Regions from separate parts of the Pontibacillus sp. ABV4_188 genome, predicted to be linked through region 4. Evidence: predicted binding sites of a transcription regulator. Region 4 holds the regulator's gene; each other region holds the start of a gene.

Region 1 (6,203 bases), 770 kb from region 4:
TAGTGAGGTATATTCACCAAAATCCATTGAAGGCGGCGGTTGTCGGAAACGTGTGGGATAGTAAATGGACGAGCATTCATGCGTATCTCGGTGGTCGTTCTGATTTAGTCGATACGGAAAAATATCTGGCCTTATTAGCATTAGACGATGCTCCAGCTTTGAGGCGATATAAGATCTTAATGGAAGAGGTAAACGAGGACCAGTGCCTTGATATTTTTGTAAAAAGAAGGGTGCAAGATTTTGAAGTAAGAGAACACTTGAGTAATCTAGGCGTCACTAATAGTAGTATGTTGCAACAAATGGAGCGTAAGAAGCGAAATGACATACTAGCATATCTTAAGGAAATCGAAGGCGTGTCTTGCAGACAGATATCGCGCATAACCGGTATTTCTAAAAGCGTAGTGGGTCGTGCGGTGGGACGGAGGGACAGGTACGTTGTCCCGTTTGAATCGAACGAGTAAAAAAGCAGAACGAGGTGTTCTGCTTTTTTTATGTGAATTGATATTTAGGGAAACGAAGGGACGAGGTACCTGTCCCCCCGGCCCAATTAATCCTCAAAGAAAGAGGCTTCTTCTTCTAAGTCGCGGAACCATTTTTTCTTGTAGGAATGAAAGGTGTGGCCTTTTGCTTCTGGATCGGTTTTCATTTCTTGTTCAATCCATTGATTCTGTTCAAGGATTGCTCTTTCTGTACGAACTTGACCTTTTCCTTTGCAAACAAAACAAATGCCGTCATCGATATGTTTGTACCGTCTTATTCTTCCTTTTCGTCCTGGTTCACAGCTGCAGTGTGGACATTCTATCGTCGGGTAAGGGTGGGTCGATACATCGAATGGAAACTGAATAGGGATCGCCTCCTAGGTAAATTATGAAAGTTAATCTATTTTAATCCTATTTTCAACCTCTCATATTCTACCATATGCAGGACTAAAGGACGAGTAGTGACCCATCTGACTCAGTAGAAGCGAAGGGACAATGTACCTGTCCCCCCATCCCAGCTCACACTCCCATCAAAGAGAGTACAAACGTACATACACACACAACTGCTAGGAGCGCAAGGCTATAGTAGAGCGTTTTCTGGAAAAGGGCTGATTCCTTACCGGTTTGTTTAACGGCGGCGGTCGCAATAGCGATAGATTGTGGAGATATGAGTTTCGCCATAACGCCTCCGGCTGTGTTGGCTGCTAGTAGTAGGGCTGGATTTGCTGTGATTTGTTCAGCTGTTACGACTTGTAGGTGGCCGAACAGGGCGTTGTTACTGACAACAGAACCTGTAATGAAAACACCGAGCCAGCCTAAGATAGGGCTGAAGAGTGGGAACAAGTCGCCTGTTTTAGATAGCGCTAATCCAATGGTAGAGCTGAGTCCTGCAAAGTTTGATAGATTTGCAAACCCCATGACGAAGCAGATCGTCAGAACGGGTACCCATAATTCTTTTACAGTAAGTTTTAAAGAGTTCATTCCTTGCGGTAGCGTGATCGCAGAGCTGAATAGTCCTGTTAGCAGTACAGCTACAAGAATCGCGGTCCCTGTTGCAGAGATGATGTCTAATTTGAATAATGCATCTAGCGCCACGGTTTCTGGAGAGATCGGGGGTGCTTTCATAATGGTCTCATGCAGAAACGGCATCGGAATCATTTTTGTTGTGTTCTCTAGAAGCCCGTCCTCACTGAATAACGCTTTAAAAGCGGGTAAGCTCCAGATCGTAATCGTTGCGGTTAAGATATAAAAAGGAGACCAAGCTTTCACAATTTCCTTAAGAGAATAGGTGTCCAAGTGTGTAGTCTCAGGAGCATCGCTTTCACGGTAAATCGTTTTTGGCTTCCATTTTCTTAAGAACAGAGCAAGGCCTGCCATGCTAAGAAGCGCGGCTAGTATGTTCGCTAGTTCAGGTCCTAAGAATAAAATGGTGAAAGTTTGAGTCCCTGTATAAATTCCACTTACGACGAGGAGAGCCGGAAGTGTTTCTTTAATTCCTTTCACACCATTCAAAATAAAGATGAGTAAGAATGGAATGGCAAAAGAGATCATAGGTAGCGTGAATGCGAGCATTCTAGATAGTTCCATCGTTTCTAAGTTGCCCATCTGCGCCCCAACAATAACGGGGATCCCGATGGCTCCAAAAGCGCCAGATGCGGCATTGGCGATCAAACATAGGGCAGCAGCTTTCAGTGGACGGAAGCCGAGTTCAACGAGTAAGGCGGCACTGATCGCAATCGGAACTCCGAAACCGGCAGCCCCTTCAAGGAATGCGTTAAAACTAAACCCGATTAATAATAGCTGTAAGCGCTGGTCTTCTGAGATACCTGCGATGCTAGCCCGGATGACGGTGAATTTACCGGTCCGGACAGCGATTTTGTAAAGCCAAACGGCCATGATGACAATGTAACCGATCGGCCATAACCCCTTCGCAACGCCTAATACAGAAGCGGATAGGGCCTGAGCCAGCGGCATATTGAAGAATAGGACAGACACGGCTACACTCAAACAAAGGGTAAGAAAGGCTGCAAGTATGCCTTTCATTCTAAACTTTGTTAAAGCGAGAAAGAAAAACAAGATCGGCAGAAAAGCGATAAAGGCACTGATTAATTCGTTTCCAAATGGATCGTACTGTTGTAACCACATCGGATATCATCTCTTTCTAATTCAGAATAATCGTTATGCTTCAAAATTTTGCTCTAAAATGTCTTTCAATACGCGAGCACTATGGTCGAACTGTTCTGTTTCCTCAGCATTCAAGCTAACTTCCACCACATTGCGGATTCCGTTACGATTAATCACAGCTGGCACCCCAATATACACATCTTCCGTGTTGTACGCCCCGTTCAAGTAGGCACTCACTGTCATGATGCTATTCTCATTGTTTAGGATCGCTTTTGTAATTCGAGTTAGCCCCATTGCGATGCCATAGTAGGTAGCGCCTTTTCTCTCGATGATGTGATAAGCTGCATCGCGAACGTTTGTGAAAATTTCGTCCAAGTCTTCAAGTTTATAGTCAGGGCGTTGTTTCATCATTTCTAAAACAGGTACGCCTCCTACTGTCGCGTGACTCCAGACAGGAAGTTCAGTGTCCCCGTGTTCACCGATGATGGTTGCATGAATATTAGATGGTGCGACTTCGAAATATTCGCCAAGCATGTATCGAAAGCGGCCAGAGTCAAGAATTGTCCCACTGCCAATTACGCGCTCTTTTGGTAGTCCGCTGAATTTCCAAGTAGCGTATGTTAAGATATCGACTGGGTTAGTAGCGACAAGGAAGATTCCATTGAAGCCACTAGCCATTACGTTCGTTACGATTGTGTGGAAGATAGATAGATTCTTCTTCACTAAATCTAATCGAGTTTCGCCTGGTTTTTGGTTAGCTCCTGCACAGATACAAACAATATCGGCATCTTTACAATCGTCGTATTGTCCGTACCATGTTTTTGTTGGGTTGGGGGCGAATACTTTTCCATGATTTAAGTCCATAGCGTCGCCCATCGCTTTGTCCTCGTTTAAGTCAATGATTACGAATTCTTCTGTTACGGCTTGGTTTAGCATGGCAAAAGCATAGCTGCTCCCTACGGATCCTGCTCCAATTAGTGCCACGCGGTTAACATTTTTAGTTGTCATTTTAAATTCCTCCGTAGAAAAATAATTTATGTGAATCTATTCACAATCTTATTATGCAACGCTTTTGTTATGGGATCAATACCACATGTGAAACTTTTCACAAAAAGAAACAGTAGTAACTAAAAGAGCGCTTACATGTTCACGTATTGTTCACAACTGGTGGGATGAGGGGACGGTGGGATGAGGGGACAGGTTCCTTGTCCCAGTTAGTGGGCCGCGGGCCAGGGTGACACACGGGCCAGGGGGACAGGTACAGTGTCCCAGCCAGTTTATGATTCTCTTTTGATGACCATAATGGTTGTAAAAGAGTTGCGGGGGGACGTTTGAATGGAGGAAGAAGGGAATTTCTTTAAAGGGTTTATGTGGGCTTTGATGCTTAGTCTACCAATCTGGGCTGTCATTATAGGAGTTGTTAGTATGGTAGTCTCTTAATTTAATATAGAAGCATATAGTGATTTAAAATATTCATAAGCCCCTCTCTACTTGATCAACGTTTGATTAAGTAGAGAGGGGCTTATTTTATAGGGATTGAGAGAGGGGGAGGGACAATGTACCTGTCCCTTCGTCCCGAATTAAGGAAAAATTATAAAAATTATAGTAATATGTAGAAATGGGCTTTTTTGCCTAAATGAGCTTTAGAAGGGGTAGTTTTATGGGGAAGGATAAAAAATTATCGTTACTTAACGATCGTAACAAGTTAATCATCAAATTATCGTGGTTTTCAATTTTGCTAAGTATTTTAACGAACTTCACAAGTCATTCAGGATGGGTAATCGCCGGAATTATTTTGGGGATTGGAGGAACGTTTACCACAATCGGCACGATTTTGACTTGGAAAGAAATAGGTGTTAAATATGTTATGTACATAGTCATGCTCAGTCTGACTTTAATTACATATTTTATGGTCGAAAGCAATCCACATATGATTTCTTACTTAATGGTTTATTATAATTTAACGGTTATCTCGGTTTATCAGCTAATGAAGCCAATTGCAGTCATCTCCTCCTTGCAAATCGCTTTAACCGTTCTGTTTTATATACAGTTTGGCCCGGTTATGTTCCCGGATTACGGCGTGGAAGGTTTAGTTTCACTTATTCTGTACATCGTTTTAGTGACGGCTTTTCTAATGTTCCAGGCAAGACTGAATACTAAACTTCAAGAAAAATCGAGTGCAAATGAAGAGCAAGCACTGTCAGCACAGCAGCATGCGGAAGAGATGGTTACACAAGTAAAAAGTTCCCTAGAAACGCTTAGTAATTTTAGTGATAGTTTGAAGGGGAATATTGATGTAACAGGTCGTGTATCTTCTGAAGTGACCAAGACATTTAATGAAATGGCCTCAGCTATTGAGCACCAGGCGGCTGGTGTTATGGATATCACTAGCCTCGTTGATCGAAGTAAATCAAATGTAGATGATGTGAATGTAAGTTCAAATTCTATGAAGGAAAATACCCAAAAGTCGGTAGACGTAGCTAATCAAGCATTTGATCAGATGAACCATTTGAATGGAGAGATTGAAAGTGTAAATTCTATTATGATGCAAGCGGAAAATTCTATGAACCAATTAAAACAAGAAGCAGCTGAAATTAGCGATATTATCCTAGTCATCAATAATGTCTCTGAGCAAACGAATCTTCTGGCTTTAAACGCTGCCATTGAAGCCGCCCGCGCAGGTGAACATGGTAAAGGCTTCGCCGTTGTAGCAGATGAAGTTAGGAAATTAGCTGAAGAGTCCAAAGCCTCTACTGTTAAAATCGCTTCTATATTAGAAAAGATTCAGCATAACATTAATGGGTCAGTAGAGAAGGTTACAGAAGGAAGAGAGGCCGTCACATCAAGTCAGGCCAACTCATCAGAGATAAAAAATGTGCTAGAAACTATTAAAGAAAATGGGAACAACGTGGTTGTTCAATCCCAGACCGTTGATGAAAACATAAAACAATTACTAGAATCGTCTCAACTAACGAGTGATCAAATCAATGAGGTGTCCTCAATTACTCAACAGACGGCAGCGGGGGTTGAAGAAGTTCTCGCTAGTGTAGAAGAACAGAATGCGAAAGTGAATGAAATCGTAGAGGATTACTCTACACTTGAAGAGTCCATTCAATCGTTTGTGAACATCGTCAACCGCTCGTGATTTGGGATGGAGCGTGGGATGGGGGGACAGGTACGTTGTCCCGCCACCAATCCCCGCCTTAACAGAATAGCGCATTAGAAAAAAGCAGAACTACTAGTTCTGCTTTTTCTGTGACCAGAGACACCAGTCCATATTATTTAGTGAAAAGAAGGGACAATGTACCTGTCCCCAAGTCCCGTTTGTCCCCAAGTCCCGTTTATTTTACCCATTCACCAATCAAGTCTTGATTCTCTTCCACCCATTTGCGTGCGCCGTCTATGGGTTCTTCACTATTTTCTACACTGTTGATGAGTTCGCCGATTTGCTGGTCGTTCATCTTCCAGTTCTTTAGCCATTCTTTTACTTCAGGATGATCGTCTGCAAAGCCTTGGCGTGTTGCGTGGTGAATTTTCTCTACGCCGCCGTACACTTCCTTCGGATCGTCCAAGAATTTTAAGTCATATTCCGAGAAGATC
Region 2 (6,203 bases), 1.8 Mb from region 4:
TCAGCATTGTGGCAGAACTGACAACGAAGCAGGCAACCTTGCATGAATAGCACATAACGAATACCTGGACCATCAACTGCACCGCACGTTTCTATAGAATGGATACGTCCTTTCATGAAGGTCACCTCCTAATTAATTGTTTACTAATACAGTCGGTATGACAAACACCACTTGCTTTAATGTGAACAAGGACCTGGCCGTTTCCTGCGTGCGGTTTAGGGACGGATTGGACTTCAAGGTTTTCTTTAAATTGATGAACAACAGCTGCTTTCATTGTATCGTGATTTGTACACATCTTTTGTTTCTCCCCTTTTCAAACAATGGATTTACAAACTTTCATGGAACGTGCGGTTTATGATATCTATTTGTTGCTCGCGTGTAAGCTTAATGAAGTTAACGGCATAACCGGACACTCTTACGGTTAGCTGAGGGTACTGCTCTGGATGATTCATAGCATCTAGTAGTGTCTCTCTATCAAATACATTTACGTTAAGGTGGTGACCTTTCTTAATCATATAACCATCAAGAAGTCCAACGAGATTGGCGTAACGGGTTTCTTCCTCTTTACCAAGTGCTCGCGGAACAATCGAAAATGTATTTGAAATGCCATCAAGCGCTTCGTCATATGGTAGTTTGGCAACGGAGCTTAAAGAGGCGAGTGAGCCTTTTGTGTCTCTGCCGTGAAGCGGATTAGCTCCTGGAGCAAAAGGTTCTCCAGCTCTTCGTCCATCTGGTGTATTACCTGTTAACTTGCCGTATACGACATTAGATGTAATCGTTAAAATTGATTGAGTCGGCGTGGAAGCTCTGTACGTTTCATGTTTTCTAATCTTGTTCATAAACCGTTTCACAAGATCCACCGCGATCTGATCGACTCGTTCATCGTTATTGCCATATTTCGGGTAATCTCCCTCAACCTCGTAATCTATGACTAAACCATTTGTATCTCTTATTGTTTTTACTTTGGCATAGCGGATGGCACTAAGAGAATCAGCTACAACTGATAATCCGGCAATGCCGCAAGCCATCGTGCGAAATATATCCTTATCGTGTAGAGCCATTTCAATACGCTCGTAACTATACTTATCATGCATGTAATGAATGATATTTAGTGTATTGACGTAAAGTTCTGCAAGCCATTCAAGTGTGTGATCGTATTTCTCCATTACTTCTGTATAGTCTAGATATTCCGAAGTCACTGGAGAATGTGCTGGTCCTACTTGAACTTTCAAAATTTCGTCTATTCCCCCGTTAATCGTGTAGAGAAGAGCTTTTGCAAGGTTAGCCCGGGCTCCGAAGAACTGCATCTGTTTTCCGATTGCCATAGCTGAAACACAACAAGCAATGCCGTAGTCGTCTCCGTAATACTCACGCATGATGTCATCATTCTCATATTGAATAGAACTTGTTTTAATAGACATCTTTGAACAGTATCTCTTAAATGCAGAAGGGAGGTTTACTGACCAAAGGATCGTTAAGTTTGGTTCCGGTGCAGGGTCGAGGTTATCGAGCGTGTGCAAGAACCGATACGAACTCTTTGTTACTAAAGGACGACCGTCTTCAGTCATACCCCCAATGGACTCAGTAACCCAAGTTGGATCTCCACTAAAGAGACTATTGTATTCCGGGGTACGAGCAAATTTAACGAGACGAAGCTTCATAACGAAATGATCGACAAGCTCTTGAGCAGCCTTTTCTGTAAGTCTTCCTGACTTAATATCCCGATCGATATAAATATCAAGGAAAGTAGAGACACGCCCAAGGCTCATAGCCGCACCGTTTTGTTCTTTAATGGCAGCAAGGTAACCAAGGTAGAGCCACTGGAATGCTTCCTGAGCCGTGTTAGCTGGTTTAGAGATATCATACCCATAAATTTTTCCTAATTCTTTCAGCTCTTGGAGAGCCCTTAGTTGTTCTGAAATTTCTTCTCTTTCTCGAATGATCTCTTCAGTCATAGCAGCCTTGCTAAAGAAGACTTTATCCTTCTGTTTCTCTTCAATGAGACGATCTACTCCGTAGAGAGCGACTCTGCGATAATCTCCAATGATGCGACCGCGCCCATACGCATCAGGTAGGCCGGTGATAATGCCGGCTTTTCGAGCTAGTTTCATCTCGGGAGTATAGGCATCAAATACACCCTGATTATGGGTCTTTCGGTACTCAGAGAAGATCTTCTCTACCTCTTCGTCTAATTTATACCCATATGATTCAGCAGATGCAGCTGCCATACGAATTCCACCAAAAGGTTGGAGAGAGCGCTTAAAAGGTTTATCAGTTTGGAAGCCAACGACCTTTTCGAGTTCTTCATTTAAATAACCCGGACCATGTGAAGTAATCGTTGAGACGGTTCGTGTGTCTAAGTCAAGGACACCACCCGAATCTCGTTCCTCTTTCGTCAGTTTCATCACTTGTTCCCATAGCGCTTGCGTATTTGAGGTAGGTCCTTCTAGGAAGGCCTCATCTCCTTCATAAAGCGAGTAATTTTGTAAGATAAAATCTCTGACATCAATAGTGGTTTGCCATTTACCTTCTTTAAAACCGTTCCAAGGTGGACTGCTTGTCGTCATATCGAGTGTTTTCATCTTCTTTTCCTCCTCTAAGGGGAAGTAATGGGATTTTAAAATCATGCTCATTGTTTCACAATCTTTCTACACTTTTATTATACTCCGGGGAATTTGAAAAAACAGTCTTTTTCAGGAATGTTCTTACAATGTTCAAATTTATTATTTTAACGAAACGAGTGTTCCGTAATAAGGGTGAAAACGAAGCGACTAACATGGAAGGACTAATGGACATACTACCGAGTAGTGTGAATATTCTTTATAATAAAGTGGTAAGGGGGTAGTATATTGATATACGGAGCTTTAGTTATCTTATTAATCCTGTTGTTAAGCTTAGAAACTGTCATTAGAAAAAAGTTTAATATTGAACGTAGATACGTAACAGACACAAAAGGAAAGCACATCGACCGATGGGGAAGAGGTATGCTCGTTTTAATCGTAATTAGTGTATTAAGTTATGCCATTTTTTCTGATGCGCCAGGAATGAAGTGGTACCTGTTGGGGGGTTATGTGGCTCAATTCGGTTTTCAAGCCATCATACAATGGATGTTCTTGAAAGGGTCAAAAGAATATGTGATTACGATCGTCTACCTCGCTCTTGGTGTAATTACCATTTATAATATTGAGATTCTTTTTAGGAATTTGTTGTAGGGAAGGGGACATGTCATGAGTATGCAATGCTGTAGAAAAATTCATATTTTTGGGTCAGTGGCAAGTGGGAAAACAACGCTTGCTAAGAAATTATCTGACTCCTTAGAGATTCCTTATTATGAACTAGATAATATGGTTTGGGATCGAGAGCCATCTGAAGATGTTAGGCGTTCTGAGATAGAGCGAGAGGAGATTGTTCAAGAGATTATAGGGTCTGATACTTGGATTATAGAGGGGGTGCATGTAGGTCCATGGATGAGAAATAGTTTTAGAGAAGCAGATGTGATCCTTTTTCTTGATCTACACTATCATCAGAGAAGAAGCCGGCTTTTATCTCGCTTTCTAAAACAGAAGCTAAAACTAGAGGAGGTTCATTATAGACCCACTCTACAAATTTTACGTAACATGTTTAAGTGGAATAAAACGTTTGAGAGTGGTCAGAGATTCACGTTTTTATATGAATCGGGAGTGGATTTGGATAAAGTGGTCTTTGTCAAAAATGGAAAAGATTTAAATAAGCTAATACATAACTTAAGAGACGCTAAGTAAAGATGTAATGGTTTACGTTAGAATGGGATAAAATGGTTGATTAAGAGAGATCCTTTTGAAATAATAGTAATAATTAGAAAATAATATGAGGTTTCATATTGAAAGGGGCTTATGATGCAGCTTTTAATTGCTATATTGATGATAGTTGCACCAGCTTTATTCCTTGTTAATTGGAAGAGGTCTGGATATGATTGGGGTACAGAAGAGACACATAACAAATAATGATCGACAAGAAGAGCCGCATCTATAGTAGGGAAGCGGCTCTTCTTGTATGATCAGGAGGTTGACTATCTTTTAGTCTCAAATAGATTGGTGTGAACAATTAATGAAAGAACAAAATCGTGAAGAATCAGTGGTCGTACTCGCTCACTCAGGACATTCCTTTATTCTTATTAATCAACTTAGAGCACCTGTTCAAATGAAAGTAACGCAGCTTCCTGGTGGGGGAGTCGAAGAAGGAGAAAGTTTGGAAGAGGCCGCTAAAAGAGAGTTTGTTGATTGAATAAGTAAAGTAGTGATAATCGGTACTAAAGAAGGGCTATTCTCTCGCTTGTCGTGAAGTTGAGGAGGGTCTTTTGTTTTATAGACGACATTATTTAAGATAATTGTCTCCCTCCCTGTTCCAAGTTCCTCCATTTAAGGGGGCCTTTTTTATGTTTTCCATCTTATGTGAAGATGGATCCCTTTTCACCCCCATTATAATAGATGAATTATTCGAAGATTCTAAAATGGGTGGAGTCATTGTGCAATATCGATGAAAGGCCGCTCTTAAAGATTTAAGAGGAGGAACACAAGTGAGTGGATTTACGAAGAAAGTGACAGCAAGTCTTTTAACAAGCTTATTTGCCGTATCAGCTTGGAGTGCACCGATTGCTCATGGTGAAACAAAATTTCCGGATGTTAATGAAGAAGTTACAGGGAATGAGGAAATTCAGTATTTAGAGGATCAAGGAATTATTAAAGGGTATCAGGATGGAACGTTCCGTCCAGGGGACAACGTCTCTCGTATGGAAGCAGCAATCATGTTGACGAGAGAATTGGGCTTATCGACCGAGAATCGCCCAAACCCTAATTTTGATGACATTACAACAGAACATCCTCATTATAAGTATGTAGCTGCATTAGTGGATGAAGGCATCATTCAAGGTACTGATTCGAATGAATTTCAACCGGACCGGAACATAAAACGAATTGAAATGGCTGCTGTATTAACAAGAGCCTATAATCTAGAGAATGAACCGATTTCTAAAGAATTTAATGATGTGAGTGGGAACCGTAAGTATGTTAGTGAAGTTGTTTCTAATCGAATTTCGGTAGGCTTTCCTGACAATACGTTCCGTCCTAACGCCCCAACGACTCGTGCACAATTCTCAATCTTTTTAGCACGTACAATGGATAATCAGTTTAAAAACTATTTGTCTGATGCTAAAGAAGATCCTAATTTTGAACCAGTTGATAATGAGGATATTCGTGGAACATACATATGGCATGCTGAAAATGTTATAGAGGAACCGGATGAAATCCTAAAGTTTGCAAAAGAACATGATATTAACTTGCTTTATACTCGTTTAGATCGTACACAAGACTACACCGTTTACAATGAATTCGTGGAGAAAGCTCATGAAGCTGGTATAGAGGTACATGCTATGGGAGGTCACCCAAATTGGGCTCTTAAAGAAGGGCAAGAGCGTCTTAATATGTTTATTGACTATGTTACCAGTTATCAAAAAGTTGTTCCTCCAAGACAACAATTTGATGGCATTCACCTTGATATTGAACCATATGTCTTAAAGCATTGGGACGGAAATTCTGAGGATGTGTTAACAACTTGGAAAAAGAATATACAATCCTTTAATGACAAAGTGAAGAGGGAATCCGATTTAGAAACAAGTGCAGATTTAGCAATATGGCTAGACAATCACAAAATACCGGGTGAAGATGACATTTCCTTCAGTAAGTGGGTCATCAGTAAATTAGATCACACGACTCTTATGGCTTTCAGGGATTCAGCTGAAGGTTCGAATGGAATTATTGATGTATCGAAGACTGAAATGGAGTTTGCAAAAGAGCTAGGCAAGGAACTTCTCGTATCTGTAGAAATGAAACAGATGGAGGAACATAAACACATTTCCTTCTACGAAGAGGGGAAACAGGTTATGGAAGAAGAGTTAGATGAAACGAAAAGTCATTTCAAAGATAACTCAAGCTATCATGGTAATGCTGTTCATGCTTATGAATATTGGAAAATAGCGAACGAATAAGCTCTTTTTAAAGAGGTGCTGTGGCTATTAGATTCAGCTTACTAACTAAATTGTCGTGAGAAAAGACTATTCTTAGCTTCTTAATAAAGTTGAGAGTAGTCTTTTTTCGAGGTATATAGTAGAACGTTGAGAGTAGTATGTATATAATTAAGCAACAGATTTTGGAAGTTATTATAGATTT
Region 3 (6,203 bases), 1.8 Mb from region 4:
ATAAAAAGAATCGACCCACCAATGGCCTGACCGTATTGATAGCCAATCCATTCTGTTACTTGTTCACTGCCATTATACTCAGAAAAGGCGGAGCGGCGTGGAGCGCCAAGTAAACCGGCAATATGCATGGAACCTGACATAAAGAACATACCAATCGCCCATACAATGGTTTGAATCATTCCTAAACGGTTAGTTTTCTCATCCAGTTTGCGACCTGTTAATACAGGAACGAGCCAATAGGATATACCAAAGAATGTGAGGATAACAGTTGTCGCTAACGTCAAGTGAAAGTGGCCCGTAACCCAGATTGTATTATGAACAACAAGATTTAATTGGTTAGATGCATTGACCAGACCTCCAGCACCTGCAGGAATAAATGCAATCATTCCAACCATCGGTGCGAAAAAGCGAACATCTTTCCAAGGGAGTGCTTTAAACCAACCAAATAAGGTGTTAAACCCTTTTGCTCTTCCGGCTGTTTCAAAAGTTGCAAACATGCTGAAAGCAGTTAGAAGGGAAGGGATGGCAACAGCAAAAGTTAATACAACTTGGATGTATTTCCAAAATGGATCAATACCAGGTTCTAATAATTGGTGGTGAAATCCAACTGGAATAGAGAACAATAGGAATAGAATGAATGCCAAACGTGCTAAGCCGTCACTAAATATTTTGCCACCGATAATTTTAGGGATAATTCCATACCATGCCATGTAAGCTGGTAACAACCAGAAGTATACAAGAGGATGGCCAAAATACCAAAATAAGGTGCGACTTACAAGGATATTTATTTCATCCACAATACCTAAGGACCAAGGGATAAATTGAATAAGTACTGTTGCTGCCACGCCAATTGTACTAATAAACCAGATGATCATATTAATAACGACCATAAAGGCTAGTAAGGGAGATTTTTCTCCTTTATTTGCTTTTTTCCACTTATATAACTGATGAAAATTAACGAAACAAGCGATCCACGTGCCTACAATAACGAGTGTTAGGCCAAAGTAGAAAATAGGATGGGCTGCAAGTGGAGCATAGAAGGTATATAATACACTTGCTTTACCTAACAGAATCATCGTTGCAGCTGCAATCGTACCAACAAGCATTACCCAGAAGGCGATCCAAGCCCAAACTCTTTCTTTATCACTCATACCAACCGTTTTACTCATTAAAGAAAATTGGAATCCGATAATAAAGAATGTGGTTAACACTAAAGCAAGAATAACTCCATGCACAGTGAGGATTTGATAATAATCAATTCCAAACGGTAATGTGAATCTCCCTGTTCTTACTAGAGTTTGTAAAAGTCCCATTAGTCCGCCTATCAGCAGTGAAATAAAGGCAACCCACATGTGGGCCATAGATAACTTTGAATCTTTCTTTGTTAGTTGGTTAGCAATCATTCGTCATACACCTCCACAGTAGCGGTCATATAATGGTGACCTGTTCCGCAATATTCATTACAAACAAATGTATATGTTCCTGGCTTGTTAAAAGTGGTCTCTACCGTATTGATATAACCAGGTTCAAGCATCATATTTGCATTGGTGCCTGCTAATTCAAACCCATGAACTACATCTGTACTTGTGCCTTGGAACATGACCTCTGAGCCTACAGGAATTCTAATCGTACGTACTACATTTCCTTCTTCATCTGTTCCGAAATCGTAGTTAAAGGCTGAAGCAATGACGTTTATTACATAACGGTTTTCATCTAGCTGCTGCATGCCTAAGTTCTCTTTTTTAAATGAATCATGAGCCTCTACATTTTGCGGGTCGATAGTTGTTAAACAGCTAGGTGGTTTCGTTCCTTGATAAAACGCCCCTACGCCTAACATAATTAAGAAGATTAATAATGCTCCTCCGCCAATTAACATCCACATCTTTTCATATTTGTGTAAATGCATGGTCTTTCCCCCCTTAAACAAATCTGATTATGACTTACTTAACGATTTACAAATATGCCCCAAACCCCAAACCAAGTTACGACCAAGAATGCCCCCACAAATAAAACCGCGATAAACGTTCCTTTTAGATCCGCTTCTTCTGCTTGAACTTTTGTCTGTGTATTTGGATCGTTCAATTGAGTTTTTGCCATCTTCCATTCCACTCCTTCCAAATTTCCCCTGATTGGTTTTTACATTTTTATCATACTGTATTTTTTCTCTTTAGAAACAAGTTGGAGATCCATTTCACAAATAGTTCAAAACTCTCGAATAATCCTTTAACATCAATGGATCCGGCCGTTTGTGACGAATATATGACACCGATTTCATGAACAATCCGTGACAAATTGACTAGAAATGAATAGTTTTAAAGGATTACTGGTTTTACCCAATAGTCAGAGTCTACTTGTTTACACTACAACGGTAGTGAAAATGGCGTTATCTTTGAAGAAAATGGTATACTGAACAAACATTATAGTTGGAAGGGGAGAGTTTTATGTTTTTGCCTAGTTTCAACCTTGAAGGTAAACTTGCTGCAGTAACTGGTGCAACGAAAGGGATCGGGTATGCTATTGCGATGGCTTATGCAGAAGCCGGAGCAGACATTATTGTTATTTCAAGAACCGAAGAAGATGTACATACAGTTTGTAAAGAAATTGAACAAACAGGTAGAATTGCCTACCCTATTGTAGGAAATGTACAAAATTATAAGGAGATTATAAATCAAATAAAAGAAACCACTCCTTATCAAGACATTCATATTTGGGTGAACAACGCTGGAGTTAACATTAGAAGCGAGGCATTTAATGTAACAGAATCTGAATGGGATCAGATTATACAGACAAATATGAAGAGTGCTTTCTTCTTGGCGCAATTTGCAGGAGAACAAATGAAAAAGCGAGGAGAAGGCAAAGTGGTTAACGTTTCATCAGTGGCAGGTCATGTAGCGCTTCGAACAGGAGTAGTATATGGAATGACGAAGGCAGCATTGATTCAGATGACCAAGACACTATCTTTAGAATGGGGGAAACACAATATCCATGTGAATGCTATCGGTCCATGGTACTTCCCGACATCTCTAACGGAGAAGCTTCTTGAAGATGAACAATACGTTAAAGAAATAAAAGAGCGCACACCAATGGGAAGGATTGGCGAGTTAAAAGAACTAGCAGGAGCTGCTGTATTCTTGGCTTCAGAAGGTAGTAATTACATGACTGGTCAAACTTTATTTATAGATGGCGGAATGAGCGTTTATGGTTTTTAATTTTTTAATTTAATAATTGTAGTTTTTGGCGCTAGGAGTTTTATGACTCTTAGCGCCTATTTATATAGATTAAGGTAAATTATACTGCTTGCCGATTTATAGTACATTTTGAACACATATGCTGAGGTATAAGGAGATGAGTAGTATCAGTATCCTTTGAAACAAATTCATTATAAAGCTACATAGTTAAAATGTGTAAAACTATGAGTAAGATTCAAAAGGGGAGGCAAGCTAAAAGAAAAATGGAAGAGGGATAGTATGGCATGGATAACGTCCGTCGGTGTGAGCATACCCGAATATGAAATAACACAAAAGGACATACAATCTTTTGTAAGAGAAGTGTTTCCTCGATCAGAAAGAGAGATCAATAGGCTTTTACCTGTATTTGAAAACGCAGCGGTTGAAAAACGTCAGTTCGTTGTACCAAAAGAGTGGTTCGGCGAAGAACATACCTTTCAGGAGCGAAATGATCTATATGAAGAAAAAGCACTTCAGTACTCTTTAGAAGCTGTTGATCATTGTTTGAGTAATGATTCATTCCTTACAGAAGAGGTCCCTTATGAATCAATTGACTATATCCTTTATGTATCTAGTACAGGAGTAGCTACACCAACTATTGATGCGCGTCTAATGAATGAGCGGAATTTTAGGGATGATGTAAAACGTGTTCCTATTTGGGGATTGGGATGCGCTGGCGGAGGTGCAGGTCTTGCTCGAGCTATGGATTTTGCGCATATGTATCCTGAAGCAACGATTCTAGTAGTGTGCGTTGAACTTTGTGGACTTACTTTTCAAAAAGGCGATCGAAGAAAGAGCAATTTCATAGGGACTGCTTTATTTGGTGATGGGATTGCAGCAGCATTAGTAACGGGGGAACATTCTCCGATTGCATTGAAAAGAAGGTCTACAGCTCCAAGGATGATTCAATCAAGCTCTAAATTAAAAAAGCAAGCTCTTGATGTAATGGGATGGAACGTGAATGAGGATGGCTTTCAAGTAGTCTTTGCTAAAAGCATACCTGGACTCGTTGAAACGTTTTGGAAAGAACACATTGAACACTTTTTAGGAAGTATAAATAAGAAAGAGAAGGACTTATCTTTCTACGTAGCTCACCCTGGAGGCCAAAAGGTTCTTCAAGCTTATGAGGAAGTATTGGGGAGTTCTAAAGAAAAATTCAAGTATTCATATGACGTATTAAAAAAGCATGGCAATATGTCTTCTGCGTCAGTATTACATGTTTTAAAACATTGGATGGAAGAGTTTCCAAAGGCAGGGACAGCAAGCGTACTAGCGGCACTAGGTCCTGGGTTTAGCTCTGAATTAGTTGAATTGGAGTGGTCGGAATGACTTTATGGTTTGCTGTATTATACTTGTTTATCATAGTTCAACGACTTATTGAAGTGGCGGTAGCAAAACGTAATGAGATCTGGATGTTACGTCGTGGTGCAATGGAAGTTGCCGGAGGTCATTATAAGTGGATTGTCTTAGTACACTCGTTGTTCTTCGTTTCAGTTGGTTTAGAAGCGTGGAATAAGGAGCTAGTCCTCTCTGATTGGAAAGGCTTTTTACTAGGGGCGTTCTTTGTTACTCAAGGTTTTCGAATCTGGTGCTTAACTTCGCTAGGAAGGTTCTGGAATACAAAAATCATTGTTTTGCCGGGGGCAGAACTTGTAGCTAGAGGACCCTATAAATGGATGAAGCATCCTAATTATGTAGTGGTGGGTTTAGAGTTTGTTATAATTCCATTGTTATTTAGTGCCTACATGTCAGCTGTTTTATTCCCGCTACTTCACTTGGCTCTCATGAAAATTCGCATTCCTCATGAAGAGAGGGCATTGACGAAACTGTCTGAATGATTGAAATTATTTCTCATTCTCATTGAAAACTCTTCTCAACCCTGCTATACTCTATTTAGAAATGAAAATCATTATCATCGGAAGTGAGGAGCTAAAAATGATTTTTCTTATAATGGGAATTGTAGTGCTATATTCAATACTAATGGTTGGCATACTAGCCAAGCTTCGTGATGAAAAGGCAATGTACTTAGTAGATTTGTTTAAGGGTAGACATACATTACAATCAGCAGAAGCGAAACAAAGAAAATATGAAGATGTTTTGTCAGCCAGGTAATATACCTGGCTTTTTTATATGGTGAGAAATAGGGGGGTTATTAGCGTTTTTATCACCAAGAATATGGTGTTTTTTAACGACTCACAATCAGTTTGATTTAAGTAGAACGTTTTCAATTGATACAAAAATCGGTATACTAATACATAGAGGCTAAAGAGAAGGGAGGGTCGATAGATATGACATATATTCGTTCGGTTGATTGGGTTCAAGACCACATAGAGTCTATTCGACTGGTGGATTGTCGGTTTGATTTAAAAAATCCAGACAAAGGCCGATTAGAATATGAAGAAGGGCACATACCTGGCGCAGTATACGTAGATCTGGAGAAGGATATGAGTGGGTCTGTTGGGCGATCAGGGGGGCGTCATCCTCTGCCAAATATGAATGATTTTTTGGATGTTATCCAAGAAGCAGGTATTCATAATCGTGACATTATTGTTGCTTACGATAATCAGAATGGTGCTATGGCATCAAGGTTTGTATGGATGATGATGTATATGGGGCATAAAGAAATTTATGTTTTAAATGGTGGATTGAAAGCTTGGGATGAGAAAGGGTATGGTATGTCTGCAGAAATCCCAGTGAACAAACACTCCTTATATAAAGCAGAATTTCAATCTTGTATGATAGCGGATCAGACCTACGTAGCTCAACACATTTATGATGAGCATACAATTATCCTTGATTCGAGAAGTTATGAGCGCTTTGCAGGTATAAGCGAACGAATAGACCGAAAAGCGGGTCATATTCCTTCGGCTGTAAATTCGGAATGGACGAAGGTTTTAAATCAATTAGGAAGATGGAAATCTAAAGAGGAATTAAGAACTCATTTTCTGCAATATGGAAACCCGGAAGAGTGGATTA
Region 4 (6,203 bases):
CTTGTTCAATTATCCGGTGGGTTAGTAGGACAGTTCATCCTTTCACTGGATCTTGAGAATCCTCAAACCTGGCTGATTACTTGGACGATCTCATCCTTTATTGCCGGCCTTCTTATCATCACTTGGCTCTTAAAGCCAGATATACAGAAGGACCTGCGCCAGGATCACGATATGGGGACCGGGTCTTACATCAAGTGGGGACTGCTCGGAATCTTACTTGCTTTCTTCAGTCAGTACGCCGCTACTGTTATTGAGTCACTGGTCTTTGGCGTTGACCCCATTTCAGAGAACACGCAAAACTTATCGGCTCTTGCGAAAGCAACACCGATCTTCATTCTCATCATTGCCATTGTGGCCCCGATCCTAGAGGAAATCATCTTCCGAAAGATTCTATTTGGAACATTACGTAAATATACGAACTTTCTTATATCTGCGCTCGTTTCAGGCAGTATCTTCGGAATTGTACACGGGGAACCAGAGCACCTACTGAAATATGCCATGATGGGCTTAGTCTTTGCCTACTTATATGAGAAAACAAAGCGCATTATCGTACCGATCATCACACACGCAACTATGAATTCTCTCGTCATAATTGCCCAGATGACAATAGACGTGGAACAACTAGAGCAAAACGTACAGACAATCCTGTTTGGAGGTTAACCCTATTATGAAAACTTCGCCATTCTTTATGGCATTCCTCTATTTTATTATGGGGATTTTATTTACGTATATCGCCATACTTAGTGTAGAAGAGACAATTTGGAACTTGATTACGCTCGTTTGCTCTTTCGTTGCGACAGTAAATTTCGCCGTCGCGATTCGACTTTTTATGCTGTTTCTAAAAATGAACAAAAGCAACAAAAAATAAGCGGCTTCCCCACTACGGGGAGCCGCTTATTTTTATAGAACTGCCGAAACTATGCGCCCTCTTCCTCCTCAGAAGAGCTCCCTGCTCCCTTCATAATAAAGGAAAACGGAATCGCCAGAACGATGACGACAGCTGATACGAGAAAGGCTTCATTTAATGTCTGAAGCGTAGCCTCTGTCATATTGGCCTCACCCGCCGAGATGACAGCACGCCTTGTTTCATAATAGATCGAGAAGAAAACAATTCCGAATGATGACGTCATTTGTCTAAGAACGTTATTCATCGCGGATCCTTGAGCGACCAGCTCATCGGATATGGCATTCATACCGGCTGTTGTGGCTGGCATATTGCTAAGCCCCATTCCAGCACCTCGTACTGCGTTTAACGCGAGGATCACCCAATAAGGAGTGGACAACTCAAGAAAGCCAAGAGCGGTTGTGGCAGAAGCCATAACGAATAATCCAATAGGGATCACCGCTTTCGGGCCTTTCTTGTCCAAAATTCTTCCCCCAATGGACATCGATACACCGCTTAATGCCGCTGCTGGTAAGAAGAGTAACCCTGTCATAACCTCATTCAATCCATATACATTCTGAATCAAGAGCGGCAATAAGAAAATCCCTGAGAATAGACCAATCGATGCCGCACCAGTGACAACAACAGATACGGCATACGTCGGAACTTTAAAGACAGATAAATTGAGTAATGGCTGCTTCTTGCGATTTTCCACAAATACAAATGCAACTACTGATAAGATACCAACTACAATCAGGCTTATATTGCTGACTGTAAGAAGAGTCTCAAGTTCCTTCCCACGTCCAAGGGCAAATAAGATTCCTCCGACACCAATCGTCACAAGAATAAAGCCAATGGTGTCGAATTTAAGAGAAGGATTCTTTTCCGTTTCGACTAAATATTTCGTAGATAGGATAATCCCAATCAGTCCAAATGGAATATTGAATAAGAACAAGAATGGCCAATCAAAGAACTGAATGATGACCCCACCGACTGTCGGCCCTATTGCGGGGGCGACCATAGCGGCAACTCCGTATACGCCGACGGCAAGGCCACGCTCGTGCTTCGGGAAAGCGTTAAAGATTAATGCCATCGCAATTGGCATCATTAAACCACCGGCAATTCCCTGCACGGCCCTTGAGAGAATAACAAGGCTTAAGGTAGGTGAAAGAGAGCCCGATACCGAGCCAACTAAAAAGATGACAAGTCCCGTCACATAGACTTTCTTCTTCCCGAACCGATCTCCGAGAAAGCCTGTTAACGGCATCGTCATTCCCATTGCTACCATAAAAATCGTTAGCATCCAGCCTACACTTACAGCATCAGCATCAAAGATTTCCATAAAACGCGGAAGCGTCGGGTTTAGCATGCTGTTATTTAAGATGACTGTAAATGTGCCAAATAAGACGGATACAACGACAAGCCACTTACTCGATAATTTGCTCATGCTGCGTCCCTTCTTTCGTTTCTAATTCTTTCGTTTTTCGAATCGTTTTCTACTATATCACATAATCCACTAGCCAAAACCAATTCCTACACACAAAAAAGAGGCTTATTCAGCCTCTTTTGGTTCTTCTTCGGTGCTCTCTTCATGATCGAGAGGATAATGTTTTAGGAAGTATGCCAGTGCTTGCAACTCTACCGCTAGATCGATGTGATGCACACGTATACCTTCTGGAACGGATATTCGAGCTGGGGTGAAGTTCAAGACCCCAAGAATTCCAGCCTCTACTAATCGATCAGCTATTTTTTGTGCTTCATTGGCAGGCACTGTTAAGATCGCAACGGAAATCTCCTCTGATAAGTATTCCTCTAATTGATCAATATGGTAAACAGGCACCCCACCTATATGACTACCGACCTTCTCTTCCTGCGCATCAAAAGCCATCTCAATCTTCGTGTTGTTGTTCTTTGTGAAGTTATAGTGTAAGAAAGCTGTTCCGAGGTTTCCGACCCCAATTAAAGCAACGCGCGTGACTTCATCTTGATCAAGGGTTTTACGGAAAAATGTAAGTAAATAATTCACGTTGTAGCCATACCCTTTTTTACCTAAAGCCCCAAAGTACGAAAAGTCCCTACGGATTGTAGCTGAATCGACTTTTACCGCCTCACTTAATTCTTTCGATGAAACTCGTTGCTTACCTTGGCTATGCAGGTTATTTATAAAACGATAATATAAGGGCAGTCGCTTGGCTGTCGCTTGTGGTATTTTTGCCTGATCTAGCTCCATCTTAAATCCCCCTCACTTCATACCGTAACCGTACACCAGATCAAGTTCGTAAAGGAATGATCCTGGTACCGTTAACGCTTCCAATTTCTATAACCACTACATCAGGAAGATCACAACGATCATCCTCGTACTGTTATAAACGAAATTCTACGTTTCTATTTGTTGTTCTTTTATGATGGATTGTCCTTACAGCATAATTGTAAAGAAATGTTTCTCATTTCACAAACATCTCAGACTATTCATAAGAACGTTGGTTCACTTCAACGTACGAACCTTGCTTAGCACGTATTTATTAAGATACACTTAACTCATTGAGGTGAACGACCATGATTCTTATGCAAATGAATAATATTACAAAACGCTTCGGCGCTGATCTTATTCTATCGAATATTAAATTAGAAGTACACACCAATGACCGAATTGCCATTGTTGGACGTAATGGAGCAGGAAAATCGACCTTGCTCAAAATTATGGCCGGTGAGCTTTCGCATGAGGAAGGCGAGCTCCACAAGCCAAAAGAGGCTACATTAGGGTATTTAGAGCAGCACACTGGACTCGAATCAGATAAAAGCATCTGGGATGAAATGATCGCCGTCTTTGACCATTTAAAAGCTATGGAGAAACAACTCCGTCAAATGGAAGAAAAAATGGCCGACCCTGACCTTATAGCTAAAGAAGAACAATACCAGAAGCTTTTAAAGGACTACGATGAACTACAGCTTCGCTTCAAGAATGACGGTGGCTATCGTTATGAAGCAGACGTTAAAGCGGTACTAAATGGGTTAAACTTCGGAGACTTTGATTTAACCACGCCAATCGCGACTCTTAGTGGTGGCCAAAAGACGAGACTAGCACTCGGTAAACTCTTACTATCTAAACCAGATATCTTAGTACTTGATGAGCCGACCAACCACTTAGACATTGATACACTTAACTGGTTAGAGCAGTATCTCCAAGGCTACCCAGGAGCTGTCGTTATCGTCTCTCACGACCGTTACTTCCTTGATAAAGTCGTAAATGTCGTTTACGAGATCTCTTATCGCTCTTCTGAGAAATTCTACGGTAACTACAGCAAGTATCTAGATCAAAAAGCCGCCAATTACGAACGCGATCTCAAGCAATTTGAGAAACAGCAATCGGAAATGAAACGAATGGAAGACTTCATTCAAAAAAATATGGCTCGCGCTTCTACAAGTAAACGAGCTCAAAGTAAGCAGAAACAACTTGAGAAGATGGAAAAGGTTGATAAGCCTAAAGGAGATCAAAAGTCAGCTAAATTTACATTTGATATCACCAGAAGAAGTGGAAACGACGTGCTAAAAGCGCGCGACCTTTCGTTCCAATATGAAGACAGTAAAAAACCTGTATTCGAAAACGTCTCCTTTGACGTAAATCGCACAGAACGCTTAGCGCTCGTTGGACCTAATGGCGTCGGAAAAACTACCCTTCTCAAAAACATCATTGATAAACTCTCCCCAAGCGGAGGCACGATTCAATATGGAACGAACCTTCAAATCGGATATTACGATCAGGAACAGGCTCAATTAAATTCTTCCAAAACTGTTCTTCACGAACTATGGGATGAATATCCGATGATGGATGAGAAAGATGTTCGAACTGTACTGGGTAACTTCCTATTTACCGGAGATGACGTTTTAAAGAGCGTAAACTCTTTAAGTGGTGGCGAGAAAGCAAGGGTTGCCTTGGCTAAATTAATGCTTGAGAAATCCAATTTCCTTGTATTGGACGAGCCGACCAACCACTTAGACCTAGATAGCAAAGAAGTACTAGAATCCGCCCTAATGGATTATCCAGGTACTATTTTATTTGTTTCCCACGACCGCTACTTTATTAACCGGATTGCCACACAGATCCTGGAGTTAGATGGGACAGACACACACCTTTATCTCGGTGATTACGACTACTATTTAGAGAAGAAGCAAGAAGAGAAGGATATCGCTGAATACGAAGCACAGCAAAACCCTACTGTCCAAAAAGAAGCTAAGGATTCTAAAAATCAATTTGAACAAAATAAAGCAGAGCAACGTGAAGCCAGAAAGCGTAAGCGTCGCATTGAAGAAATTGAACAAGAAATCGTAGAATTAGAAGAAGTGATCGAAAAAAATGATGCCCTACTCTGTGAACCAGAGGTTTATCAGGATCATGAGAAGTCCTTAGAACTCACAGAAACAAATGAACAATCTCAATCAAAGATCGAATCTTTAATGGAAGAATGGGAACAACTTCATGAAGAAGACTAAAAAGAGGGGATATCCACAAGATATCCCCTCTTTTTTTTAGCGCTTTCATAACCTTTGTCGAACTTTGTATCTATCCCCAATGATATCCACACCATTTTTCCTTACAAATACAGTTTTTCACAGATTTATACACAGTATCCACAGAATTACATTATGTTATCCACAGATTTTATGCACAAACGATTATTTACTATGACAGCATTCTACAAATTTTGTGCACAATTAATTTTTAAGCTGTGGAAAAATGGGCTCTAGGAAGAATCATTCAAACTTTCAGATTCCTTATCCACATAAAAAAGCGAAACCAATACATGATTTCGCTTTCTACCTGTGTATTATTTCGTTACGGAGCGCTTCGCATAACGTTCTAATGATAAGGATGGATTTCCGTTCAGATCCCACCCAGCACGATGACCCTGGTTGAATGCAACCGTTCCTGCTGCCGCAATCATCGCTGCATTATCTGTGCATAAGTGTAGTGGTGGAATTAATAGCTCGAGTTCTTCATCTGAACCAAACTTCTCTTCAAGACGAGCTCGTAACCCTTTATTAGCAGCTACTCCGCCTGCTACTATAACTTGTTTCACACCGTATTGCTTTGCAGCTTTATAAGCCTTTGTGGATAACACATCAACAACACTTTCCTGAAAGCTTGCTGCAATATCTTCTTGCTTTAATTCGGTCCCTTTTTGCTTGGCGTTGTGTAAAGTGTTAATAACTGAAGACTTCAATCCACTAAAGCTAAAGTCAAAGGAATCATTCTCAAGCCAAGCTCGAGGGAAGTCTATTGTTACTTCACCTTCATGAGCCAGTCGGTCTATATGAGGGC

Evidence for each region. Region 4 encodes Rex, which represses fermentation and respiration genes when NADH is low (regulators of the CRP and FNR family bind a similar motif). Its sites were predicted from a motif close to TTGTGAAATATTTCACAA; they were not measured.
Region 1: ACYX4O_RS18115 (L-lactate dehydrogenase) is a predicted target of Rex. The motif match lies at 3,697-3,714, and genes of this name have one in related genera.
Region 2: pflB (formate C-acetyltransferase) is a predicted target of Rex. The motif match lies at 2,626-2,643, and genes of this name have one in related genera.
Region 3: ACYX4O_RS10775 (cytochrome c oxidase subunit 2A) is a predicted target of Rex. The motif match lies at 2,180-2,197, and genes of this name have one in related genera.

The regions. Positions count from the first base shown of each region.
Region 1 covers NZ_CM149975.1:3,574,965-3,581,167, reverse strand. Annotated here, with positions in the region: gene ACYX4O_RS18125 (transposase) at 1-461, shown strand, start outside; gene ACYX4O_RS18120 (L-lactate permease) at 999-2,624, opposite strand; gene ACYX4O_RS18115 (L-lactate dehydrogenase) at 2,658-3,611, opposite strand; gene ACYX4O_RS18110 (methyl-accepting chemotaxis protein) at 4,264-5,748, shown strand; gene ACYX4O_RS18105 (glycine betaine ABC transporter substrate-binding protein) at 5,945-6,203, opposite strand, start outside.
Region 2 covers NZ_CM149975.1:2,583,507-2,589,709, reverse strand. Annotated here, with positions in the region: gene pflA (pyruvate formate-lyase-activating protein) at 1-116, opposite strand, end outside; gene ACYX4O_RS13390 (hypothetical protein) at 122-295, opposite strand; gene pflB (formate C-acetyltransferase) at 327-2,582, opposite strand; gene ACYX4O_RS13380 (DUF4181 domain-containing protein) at 2,850-3,212, shown strand; gene ACYX4O_RS13375 (P-loop NTPase family protein) at 3,228-3,761, shown strand; gene ACYX4O_RS13370 (NUDIX domain-containing protein) at 4,087-4,263, shown strand; gene ACYX4O_RS13365 (S-layer homology domain-containing protein) at 4,556-6,022, shown strand.
Region 3 covers NZ_CM149975.1:2,107,174-2,113,376, reverse strand. Annotated here, with positions in the region: gene ACYX4O_RS10785 (b(o/a)3-type cytochrome-c oxidase subunit 1) at 1-1,403, opposite strand, end outside; gene ACYX4O_RS10780 (cytochrome c oxidase subunit II) at 1,400-1,906, opposite strand; gene ACYX4O_RS10775 (cytochrome c oxidase subunit 2A) at 1,945-2,097, opposite strand; gene ACYX4O_RS10770 (SDR family NAD(P)-dependent oxidoreductase) at 2,442-3,209, shown strand; gene ACYX4O_RS10765 (type III polyketide synthase) at 3,468-4,556, shown strand; gene ACYX4O_RS10760 (isoprenylcysteine carboxyl methyltransferase family protein) at 4,553-5,065, shown strand; gene ACYX4O_RS10755 (hypothetical protein) at 5,127-5,339, shown strand; gene ACYX4O_RS10750 (sulfurtransferase) at 5,516-6,203, shown strand, end outside.
Region 4 covers NZ_CM149975.1:265,223-271,425, reverse strand. Annotated here, with positions in the region: gene ACYX4O_RS01580 (lysostaphin resistance A-like protein) at 1-660, shown strand, start outside; gene ACYX4O_RS01575 (YdiK family protein) at 668-868, shown strand; gene ACYX4O_RS01570 (MDR family MFS transporter) at 918-2,330, opposite strand; gene ACYX4O_RS01565 (redox-sensing transcriptional repressor Rex) at 2,436-3,113, opposite strand; gene ACYX4O_RS01560 (ABC transporter ATP-binding protein) at 3,440-5,374, shown strand; gene tsaD (tRNA (adenosine(37)-N6)-threonylcarbamoyltransferase complex transferase subunit TsaD) at 5,710-6,203, opposite strand, start outside.